DNA from 4 places in the Streptomyces sp. NPDC001933 genome. Region 1 is predicted to be linked to each of the others. Evidence: riboswitches for the same ligand, from Rfam matches in the RefSeq annotation. Region 1 holds a riboswitch; each other region holds the start of a gene.
The links. A riboswitch is a leader RNA that binds a small molecule or an ion and turns the genes downstream of it on or off. The one in region 1 is predicted to bind cobalamin.

Region 1 (2,190 bases):
CCACTCGCACAGCGCCGCCGCGACACGGGCGAGCGTTTCCTCCGGGGTGGTGATCGAGTGGCTCGGACAGCACCAGTTCCCGACGGGTCCCCCGTCGAAGTCTCCTTCGTCGTGCGCCCAGCGCCAGCCCACGGTCCAGCGGCCGTAGTGCTCCGCGAGGGCGGACGCCATGGCATCCGCCCAGAGCCTGCCCTTTCTCCAGCTCCGGTCACTCGTCGCCGGGGCCCCGTCGGGAATGCCGGGGCGGCCGGGTATCCGATCGGCCGGCCCGAGGGACCGCACCACCTGCGGCGCCGACGTGCTGTCGAAGGGGTGACGGGCGGGGTCCACATCGTCCCAGGTCAGAAAGGGGGGTGCCAGCTCGACAATCACCGCGCAAGCCTGCACTTCCATCCGACTGTGTCGCAAGCGGATTACTACCGGGCGGGGTCGGGCGTGGGGGACAACGGCTGTCCGCACCGCAGGTTCCACCGGCCGGAACGCCCGCTGAGCGCGGTGAGCGTCAGCGGGGCGACGTCCAGCCGCCAGAACGCCTCCACCGGCAGAGCGAGTGCCGCCACCATCATCGCCCGCACCACCGCGGGTTCGACGACGCCCAGCACGCGGTGGGCCCCGGCGCCCTCGGCGGACTCCGTCGTCCCCACCGTCTCCAGCCAGTGTTCGGCCCGGCAGCAGAGATCCAGCAGGGACTCGCCGCCGTGGGGAACCGCCGACGGATCGGTCAGCCAGGCCGACACCGCCTCCGGCTCGGCCGTGCTCACCGCTGTCAGCCGCCGACCGCTCCACCGGCCCATGTCCCAGCCACGGACCGCCGGTTCGGGCCCGGCACGGAGCCCCAACGCGTCGGCGGTCCCGGCGCACCGTTCGGACGGCCCACGCAGATACCGCTCGGCGGCGGGCACCGCCGCGGCGACGGCCCGCGCCCGGCGGGCCCCGGCCGCGTCGAGCGGCGCGTCACCGTCGAAACGGGCCTCCCGCAGCGCGGCGTTGAGCGCCGGTGAGATCAGCATCACCTGTACGGTCATGGCCCGGTCAACTCCCTGAACTCTGGCCCCATGGGTGTGCCCACCATGGCATCAGGGCGGTCCGGCCGCCGTCGGCACCATGGCAGGGGGTTGCCCCCAAGGAGTATCGTCACGACGAGCATGACGTAGGTGCGACGGAAGTCCGGTGAGAATCCGGCACGGTCGCGCCACTGTGAACCCGCCTCCGCGCGGGAAGTCAGACCCAGCACCTACGTCTCAGGCACCACGATCGGGACGCGTGTTCCCTCAGGAGGTTCTGCCATGGCACAGACTGCTGCCCCCGCCACCGCCGTACCGGCGATCACCCCCATCTCCCTGAAGGCCATCGCCCCTTGGGCGGTCTTCTTCGGCATTCTCATGCTCGTACTGCTGTACTTCGTTGGCGCCGAACAGGGCGCCACCGCGGTCATCTCCGGCGAAGGTGTCCACGAGTGGGTCCACGACGGCCGCCACCTCCTCGGTTTCCCCTGCCACTGACGTACCGTCCGATCCCGGGGAAACCTCATGAACTCCATATCTGTCAGAGCCCTGCTCGTCCGCGGCATGCTGGCCGGCCTCGCCGCGGGCGCGCTCGCCCTGCTGGTCGCCTACTTCCTCGGTGAGTCGCGTGTGGACGCGGCCATCGCCCTGGAGGAATCGCACAGCCACCACCATGACGGCGGCGAGGAACTGGTCAGCCGCACCATGCAGTCCACCGCCGGCCTCGCCACCGGTGTACTGGTCTTCGGCGTCGCGATCGGCGGCATCGCCGCCCTCGTCTTCTGTTACGCCCTCGGCCGGATCGGCAGATTCGGCCCTCGGGCCACGGCCGCACTGATCGCGGGTGCGGCCCTGCTGACGGTGTACGTCGTCCCGTTCCTGAAGTACCCGGCCAACCCGCCGGCCGTCGGCAACCCCGACACCATCGGCCGGCGTACCGCCCTGTTCTTCCTGTTGGTCGCCCTGAGCGTGCTGCTGGCCGTCGCCGCGGTCATCCTCGGCAAACGGCTGGCTCCCCGCCTGGGCAACTGGAACGCGACGATCACGGCATCCGCCGCGTACGTCCTGGTGATCGGGCTCGCCTACGCGTTCCTGCCCTCGTACAACGAGGTCGGCAAGGACTTCCCGGCCGCCCTGCTGTGGGAGTTCCGCCTGAGCACCCTCGCCGTGCAGACCACCCTCTGGG
Region 2 (2,190 bases), on a different contig from region 1:
GCCGAGCACGGCCAGGACGGCGCCCAGGACCACCAGCAGCGCGGTGGTCCGTCCCGCGCGCCTCACGGCTGCCTGTTCTTCCGGCGACCGCTGATCAGGAAGAACGCGATCGCGGCGAGGACGAGGCCGATGCCGATGTACCACCACACGCCCCCGATCACGTCGTCGCCGCTGTGGACCTGGTCCTTCTCCGTGGGCTCGTACCCGGTGTCGGCGGACGGGTCGGGCGTCACCACGGCGGCGGGCTCGGGACCGGCCGCGTTCAGCCGGGCGACCAGGTCGACGCCGCCGAAGTCCCGGGCGTTGTTGCCGGTCGCGTGGGCGGCGAGGATCAGCTGGGCGTAGGCGGCGGGGCCGCTCCGGGCGGCCCAGTCCGCGGAGTTCTTCTTCAGCCAGGAGATGGCCCCGGCCGCCTTGTCCTGGTGGCCTGCCGCGGAGAGCGCGACGACCGCGTCCGCGGTGTTGCCGAAGTCGGGCTGCGGGGTGGTGTCGGTGGCGCCGGGCATAGGCGCCTGGTTCAGGTGGCCGCTGCCGGCGAGGGCACCGGTGAGGTAGTGCGCGCCGTTCTGGGCGGCCTGCTCGGGCGTGAGCCCGGAACCGGGCCGGCAACTGGGCGCCTTGCCCGCGGCGTTGTTCCCGACCGCCATCGCCTTGCCCATCGTGCCGAGCACGGCGGCCGCGGTGGCGTCCGCGTTGGCGGCGAGCCCGCCCTTCTTGTCGGCCTGGTACGCGAAGGCACCGCCGTCCTTCCCGCCGCACGGGATCGCGAGCGCGAGCAGCGGGTCGTAGGGGGTCTTGCCGCCGGGCGTCGTGATGTCCGCGAGCCGCTGCCCCTGGCGGGCGAGGGCGCCGATCACCAGGGAGGTCGAGTTGGCGTCACTGGGCGCGCCCGCGGTGTAGCCCCAGCCGCCGTCCTCGTTCTGCACGGACTTCAGCCAGCGCACCGAGTTGTTCACGGTCTCGCGGTGCCCGCCCACCTCGACCAGGGCCTGGGTGGCGGCCGCGGTGGCATTGGTGTCCCGCACGGTCTTCGCGTCGCACGGCTTGGCGGCATCGGGCCGGAACGCGGCGTAGGAACCGTCGGCGCACTGCTGGGAGATCAGCCAGTCCACCGACTTCGCGGCCGGGGTGACCCCTTCGAGCCGCTGGGCGAGGAAGGCCATCGACTGCCGCCACACGCCGTCGTAGGTGGGGTCCGCCGTGCCGTACAGCCCGGAAGGCAGCGCGACGGACGGTGAGGGCGACGGGGACGGCGCTGCCACCGCGACCGGCGCAGCGGCCGCGCAGAGCACGGCGGCGGTGGCGGCGAGCGTTGCTGCGCTGCGACGTACGGTCATGGCGGGCGGGGCCTCTCCTGCGGGGTGAACCGGGCACAGGCACGCTCAGGCACCAGGCTCCGGCTCCGTATACCTCGACGGTGCCGACCACCGGGGGATCCGGTGGTCCGAGCCGGTCACGACCGCGGACAGGGCATTCCGACTCACCGCCTGCGAAGACGGTTCACGGCTGCGTGGTCAGTGCCGGATTCGCACCGGCTTCCCCCTGAACGGGCATGATGACGACCCACACACTGTACCGGGCGGGTCCTGGCGGGGTCCGGGCCGGGAGGAGCGCCCCTGATCACACCGAGACGTACATCACACCGTCCCGCTCCGCACCGCAGGCCGCGCTCGCACCGAGAGGCACGCGACCGTCACACCGCGCCGCACGCCACCGGCCCGCCACCGCTCACGCAGCAACGCACGCCACCGGCCCGCCACCGCTCACGCAGCAACGCACCTCACCGGCCCGCCACCGCTCACGCAGCAACGCACCTCACCGGCCCGCCACTCCTCACACCGCGATGTACGCCACCGGATCGGCCCCCGGCACCGCCTCCGCGCGCCCGAGTTTCACCAGCCGCCGCAGATGCGCCTCCGCCTCCGAGACGGCGATGTTCCGGGAGCCGTGCGGGATCTGCTCCCAGGGCCGGTTCCACTCCATCCGCTCGGCCAGCTCCCACGGCGTCAGCGGCTCCGCCAGCAGCCCGAGCAGCCCGGTCAGCCGCTCCTCGTGATGCCCGAGGAGCTCCCGTACCCGCCCCGCCGCATCGGTGAAGGCGTACTGGTGGGCGGGCAACACCTCGGCGGCCCCGAGCCGGCCGATCCGCTCCAGCGAGTCGAGGTAGTCGCCGAGGGGGTCGGTGACCGC
Region 3 (2,190 bases), on a different contig from region 1:
ACGCGGCCCCACGGGCGCTGCTCGCAGGCACCGGCGCCACCACCGACGCCCACCACCCCATCAGCCCGCGCCCCTCCGGCAGGGTCGCCCAGGCAGCGGTGGAGGCCGCACTGCGCGACGCGGGCTGGGCGGCCGAGGACGTCGAGCACGTCAACGCGCACGGCACGGCCACCCCGGTCAACGACGCCGTCGAGGCCGCCCTCATCGCCCGGGTCTACCCGCACCGGCCACCCGTCACCGCACCCAAGGGCGTACTGGGGCACTGCATGGGGGCGGCCGGAGCGATCGAGGCCGGACTGACCGTCCTCACGCTCCAGCGCGGAGTCGTACCTCCGATCGCCAACCTGGACGCCCCGGCGCCCGAGTTCGACATCGACTGCGTCACCAAGCAACCTCTGCGGCGGCCCATCAGGCGCGCCGTCAGCCATTCCTTCGGATTCGGCGGCCACAACGCCGTCATCGCCCTTCAGCGTCCCTGAGGACCGTTCCGCAGGCAGCAGGCAGGTGGTGCGACGGGAAGACGGCCCGGCGTACCACCGGCCACCACTGCCCGTGAGCCGCACAACCGCCCGTGACCTGCACAGAGGCACGTGATAGCTTGCCGGGGCCAGTCAAACTCCACGTAGGGGTCAGGGAATCCGGTGCGAATCCGGAACTGACGCGCAGCGGTGAGGGGGACGGGCGGGGCCACGGCCACTGGGACCACCCTCGGGTGCCCGGGAAGGCGCCCCGTCCGAAAGAACCCGAGTCCGAAGACCTGCTGGCATCCGCGGTCCGGTGCCGGACCGCGGGACTCCGTACAACGGGCTCCGCGCATGGGCCCAGAGACGCAGAGGGACTCCGTGACGTCCATAGCCAGCTCCGTCCGCACCATCGCCCTGTTCTCGGCGGGACTCGTCCTGCTGACCGCCTGCGGAGGCGGAGCCGGTGAACCCGGCGCGAAACCGGGCCCCGCGGACGGATATCCGGTGACGCTGAAGAACTGCGGACGCACCGTCACCGTCGAGGCCGCGCCGCGCCGCGCCGTACCGGTGGACCAGGGATCGGCCGAGATTCTGCTCTCCCTCGGTCTCGCCGACAGGATGGCCGCCACCGCCACCTGGACCGACCCGGTGATGAAGGGCCTGGAGAAGGCCAACGCCCAGGTACCCAGGATCTCGGACAACCGGCCGTCCTCGGAGAAGGTCCTCGACCGGGAACCCGACTTCGTCAGCGCCTCGTTCGCATCGACCCTCGCCAAGGGCGGCGTCGCCCCCCGCGAACAGTTCGAATCGCTCGGCGTGCCCACCTATGTCTCGCCCGCCGACTGCACCGGCAAGGACAACAGCGGCGGCGGCGACGGAGCCCGTACCGCGCCGCTCACCATGGAGAGCGTCTACGGCGAAGTGCACGACCTGGCCCGGGTGTTCGGCGTACCGGAGCGCGGCGACGCGCTCGTGGCGCGGCTGCGGGACCGGGTGAAGAAGGCGACCGAGGGCATCGACGCCTCCGGCACCACCCTCCTGTACTGGTTCTCCGACTCCAAGGCCCCGTACCTGGCCGGCTGCTGCGGAGCACCCGGCGTCATCACCGAAGCGCTCGGCGCGAAGAACGTCTTCGACGACACCCACGAGGAATGGCCCCAGATCAGCTGGGAGACCGTCGCCGACCGCAACCCCGACGTCCTGGTCATCGGCGACCTGACCCGCAGGGCCCAGACCGCCGAGAGCGCCGCGAAGAAGATCGAGTTCCTGGAGTCCAACCCCGTCACGAAGAACATGGACGCCGTCAGGCACAAGCGGTACGTCCTGCTCAGCGGCCAGTCCATGAACCCGTCCATCCGCACGGTCGAGGGCGTCGAACGCGTCGCCGCCGGGCTGCGCCGGTTCGGGCTCGCGGGGTGACGCCGACCGAACCCGGCACGGCGGTGGCCGCTCCGGCGGCCCCCACCGCGTCGGCGCGCACCACGAGTCGCGTACGGCGGCTGCGCGGCGGGGCCCTGTGGGCCGGCGGCATCGCGTTGCTCGTCGGCTCCGTCGCGGTCGCCGTCACCATCGGACCCGCCCGCATCTCGGTGGCCGACGTCTGGTCCGCGGTCGCCGCCCACCTCGGCTGGGGGCGGTCACAGCTCTCCCCGATCCGGGACGGCATCATCTGGAACCTGCGCATGCCGCGCACCCTGCTGGCCGCGGTGTGCGGCGCCGGGCTCGC
Region 4 (2,190 bases), on a different contig from region 1:
CAAGCAGGGCACCTGGGGTGTCGTGGTCGTCGCGGCGCTGCTGGTCGCGGGCTCCGGTGCCATCTGGCTGGTGTCGCGCCGCAAGCCGGTCGGCCACGGCGACGTCGCCCCGTCGGACGGCGTCGCCGAGCCCGCGGGCGTCGTCACCCAGGCCATCGCCGCCGTCAGCCCGCCGCCCACCGCGGCCGCGGCCCAGACGCCGGACCTGAACCTCATGACCACCATTCCGGCCCCGGCCGGAACCACCCAGGACCCGGCGCGACCCGCCACCGTCTGAGCCGGCCGTCTAAGGAATCAGCATGAACATCGACTGGGCAGCCCTCGGCTCCGTATTCGGCGTCTCCCTCGTTGTCACCGTCGCGCTGGTGGGCCTCTTCACCCTGGGCATCGTCGGCCTCTCCAAGCAGCCGGAACCGGCGGCGCAGGGCGGCTCCGGCGGCTCGCTGCTGCTGGCCCGCGCCGGCGCGTACGTCTGCTTCGGGCTGTGCGCGGCGGCCGTCGCGTACGGGATCTATCTGATCGTCGCCTGAGCCGCTCCCGCGCACGCTCTCCCGTCGGGCCGGACACCACGTGTGTCCGGCCCGATGTGCGTCTCAGCACACTGCGCCGTCGCAGGTCAACGGCAGGTTGACGGGCGTTCGCAGAGCGTGGTGGACTGCCGGAGCCAATTACGGCGACAGCAGAGGAAGCCGGTGCGAATCCGGCGCGGTCCCGCCACTGTCACCGGGGAGCGGTCCCCCACACCGGAAGTCACGGCTCGCGCGAGCGGGCTGGAAGGCCGGGGGAACCGCGGATCCGGGAGCCAGGAGACTCTCGTCGCCGGTCACGTCGAACCAGGGCGCGGACCCTGAGTGAGGACATATCGCCATGCCCGGCTGCCGTGCGTCCGCTGTCCCGGTGCTCTCCACGAGAGCCTTTTGTACAAAGGTCCGCCGAGGCGCGACGGCCGGCTGAGCCGTGCGAGCCGACCGCATCTTCGCGTACGGCGCCACGGCCGGCCTGATCGGCGACCTGCTGCTCGGTGACCCCCGCAGGGGACACCCGGTCGCCGCCTTCGGGCGGGCCTCGGCGGGCGTCGAGCGCCGTCTGTGGCGCGATCACCGCGGCTGGGGCGCGCTGCACACCCTCGTCTGCGCCGGAGGCGCCGCGGGCGGTGCCGCGCTGCTCACCCGTGCCGTGCGCCGCGGCCCCGCCGCCTCCGTGGCACTGACCGCCGCCGCCACCTGGTCCGTCGTCGGCGGTACGTCCCTGGGCCGCGAGGCGCGGGCCATCGGCTCCGCCCTGGCCGCCGGTGACATCGAGCTGGCCCGGGAGCGGCTGCCGCATCTGTGCGGGCGCGACCCGCACTCCCTGGACGGACCGCAGATCGCCCGTGCCGTGGTGGAGTCCGTGGCGGAGAACACCTCGGACGCCGTGGTCGGCGCCCTGGTGTGGGGTGCGCTGGCCGGGGTCCCCGGGCTGGCCGGTTTCCGGGCCGTGAACACCCTCGACGCCATGGTCGGGCACCGCTCGCCCCGGCATCTGCGCTACGGCTGGGCCTCGGCCCGCCTCGACGACCTCGCGGGCTGGCCGGGCGCCCGGCTCACGGCCCTGCTCGCCGTGGCCGCCGGGGGGCGCCCGCGTGGCGCGGTCCGCGCCTGGCGGGCCGATGCCGCGAAGCACCCGAGCCCCAACGCGGGCCCGGTGGAGGCCTCGTTCGCGGGTGCGCTCGGCGTACGGCTCGGCGGAACCCTCGCGTACGGCGGCCGGGTCGAGCACCGCCCCGTGCTCAACGGGGAGACGGGCCGGGCGGTGGAGACCGCGGACATCGAGCGTGCGGTGCGGCTCTCGCGCCGGGTGAGTGCGCTGGCGCTCGGCGTGTGCGTGGCGGGACGGCTCGGCACGGCCCTCGCCGCACGGCGGATCGCGGGGCGCCGGAGCACCGCGACCAACCTTGCGGGACCTCGCATCACAGGACGGAGCAACGCATGAGCGGCGGGCTGCTGGTCGCCGGAACCACCTCCGACGCGGGCAAGAGCGTCGTCACGGCAGGGATCTGCCGCTGGCTCGTGCGCCGGGGCGTGAAGGTGGCGCCCTTCAAGGCGCAGAACATGTCGCTCAACTCGTTCGTCACCCGGGAGGGCGCCGAGATAGGGCGCGCCCAGGCCATGCAGGCCCAGGCCGCCCGCGTCGAGCCGAGCGCGCTGATGA

Region 2: it holds a riboswitch for cobalamin, as region 1 does, so the genes downstream of both, ACFYY7_RS02300 (prenyltransferase/squalene oxidase repeat-containing protein) here and ACFYY7_RS11640 (CbtB-domain containing protein) in region 1, are expected to answer to the same signal.
Region 3: it holds a riboswitch for cobalamin, as region 1 does, so the genes downstream of both, ACFYY7_RS28970 (ABC transporter substrate-binding protein) here and ACFYY7_RS11640 (CbtB-domain containing protein) in region 1, are expected to answer to the same signal.
Region 4: it holds a riboswitch for cobalamin, as region 1 does, so the genes downstream of both, ACFYY7_RS04895 (cobalamin biosynthesis protein) here and ACFYY7_RS11640 (CbtB-domain containing protein) in region 1, are expected to answer to the same signal.

Annotation. Positions count from the first base shown of each region.
Region 1 covers NZ_JBIASS010000004.1:128,468-130,657, forward strand. The annotation lists gene ACFYY7_RS11630 (Fic family protein) at 1-372, opposite strand, end outside; gene ACFYY7_RS11635 (histidine phosphatase family protein) at 417-1,025, opposite strand; adenosylcobalamin (AdoCbl) riboswitch at 1,135-1,283, shown strand; gene ACFYY7_RS11640 (CbtB-domain containing protein) at 1,287-1,502, shown strand; gene ACFYY7_RS11645 (CbtA family protein) at 1,530-2,190, shown strand, end outside.
Region 2 covers NZ_JBIASS010000001.1:525,450-527,639, forward strand. The annotation lists gene ACFYY7_RS02295 (SCO2322 family protein) at 1-66, opposite strand, end outside; gene ACFYY7_RS02300 (prenyltransferase/squalene oxidase repeat-containing protein) at 63-1,337, opposite strand; cobalamin riboswitch at 1,447-1,582, opposite strand; gene ACFYY7_RS02305 (MBL fold metallo-hydrolase) at 1,834-2,190, opposite strand, start outside.
Region 3 covers NZ_JBIASS010000013.1:176,199-178,388, forward strand. The annotation lists gene ACFYY7_RS28965 (beta-ketoacyl-[acyl-carrier-protein] synthase family protein) at 1-479, shown strand, start outside; cobalamin riboswitch at 592-780, shown strand; gene ACFYY7_RS28970 (ABC transporter substrate-binding protein) at 816-1,883, shown strand; gene ACFYY7_RS28975 (FecCD family ABC transporter permease) at 1,880-2,190, shown strand, end outside.
Region 4 covers NZ_JBIASS010000001.1:1,094,670-1,096,859, reverse strand. The annotation lists gene ACFYY7_RS04905 (anion permease) at 1-277, shown strand, start outside; gene ACFYY7_RS04900 (hypothetical protein) at 300-530, shown strand; cobalamin riboswitch at 682-813, shown strand; gene ACFYY7_RS04895 (cobalamin biosynthesis protein) at 958-1,971, shown strand; gene ACFYY7_RS04890 (cobyric acid synthase) at 1,968-2,190, shown strand, end outside.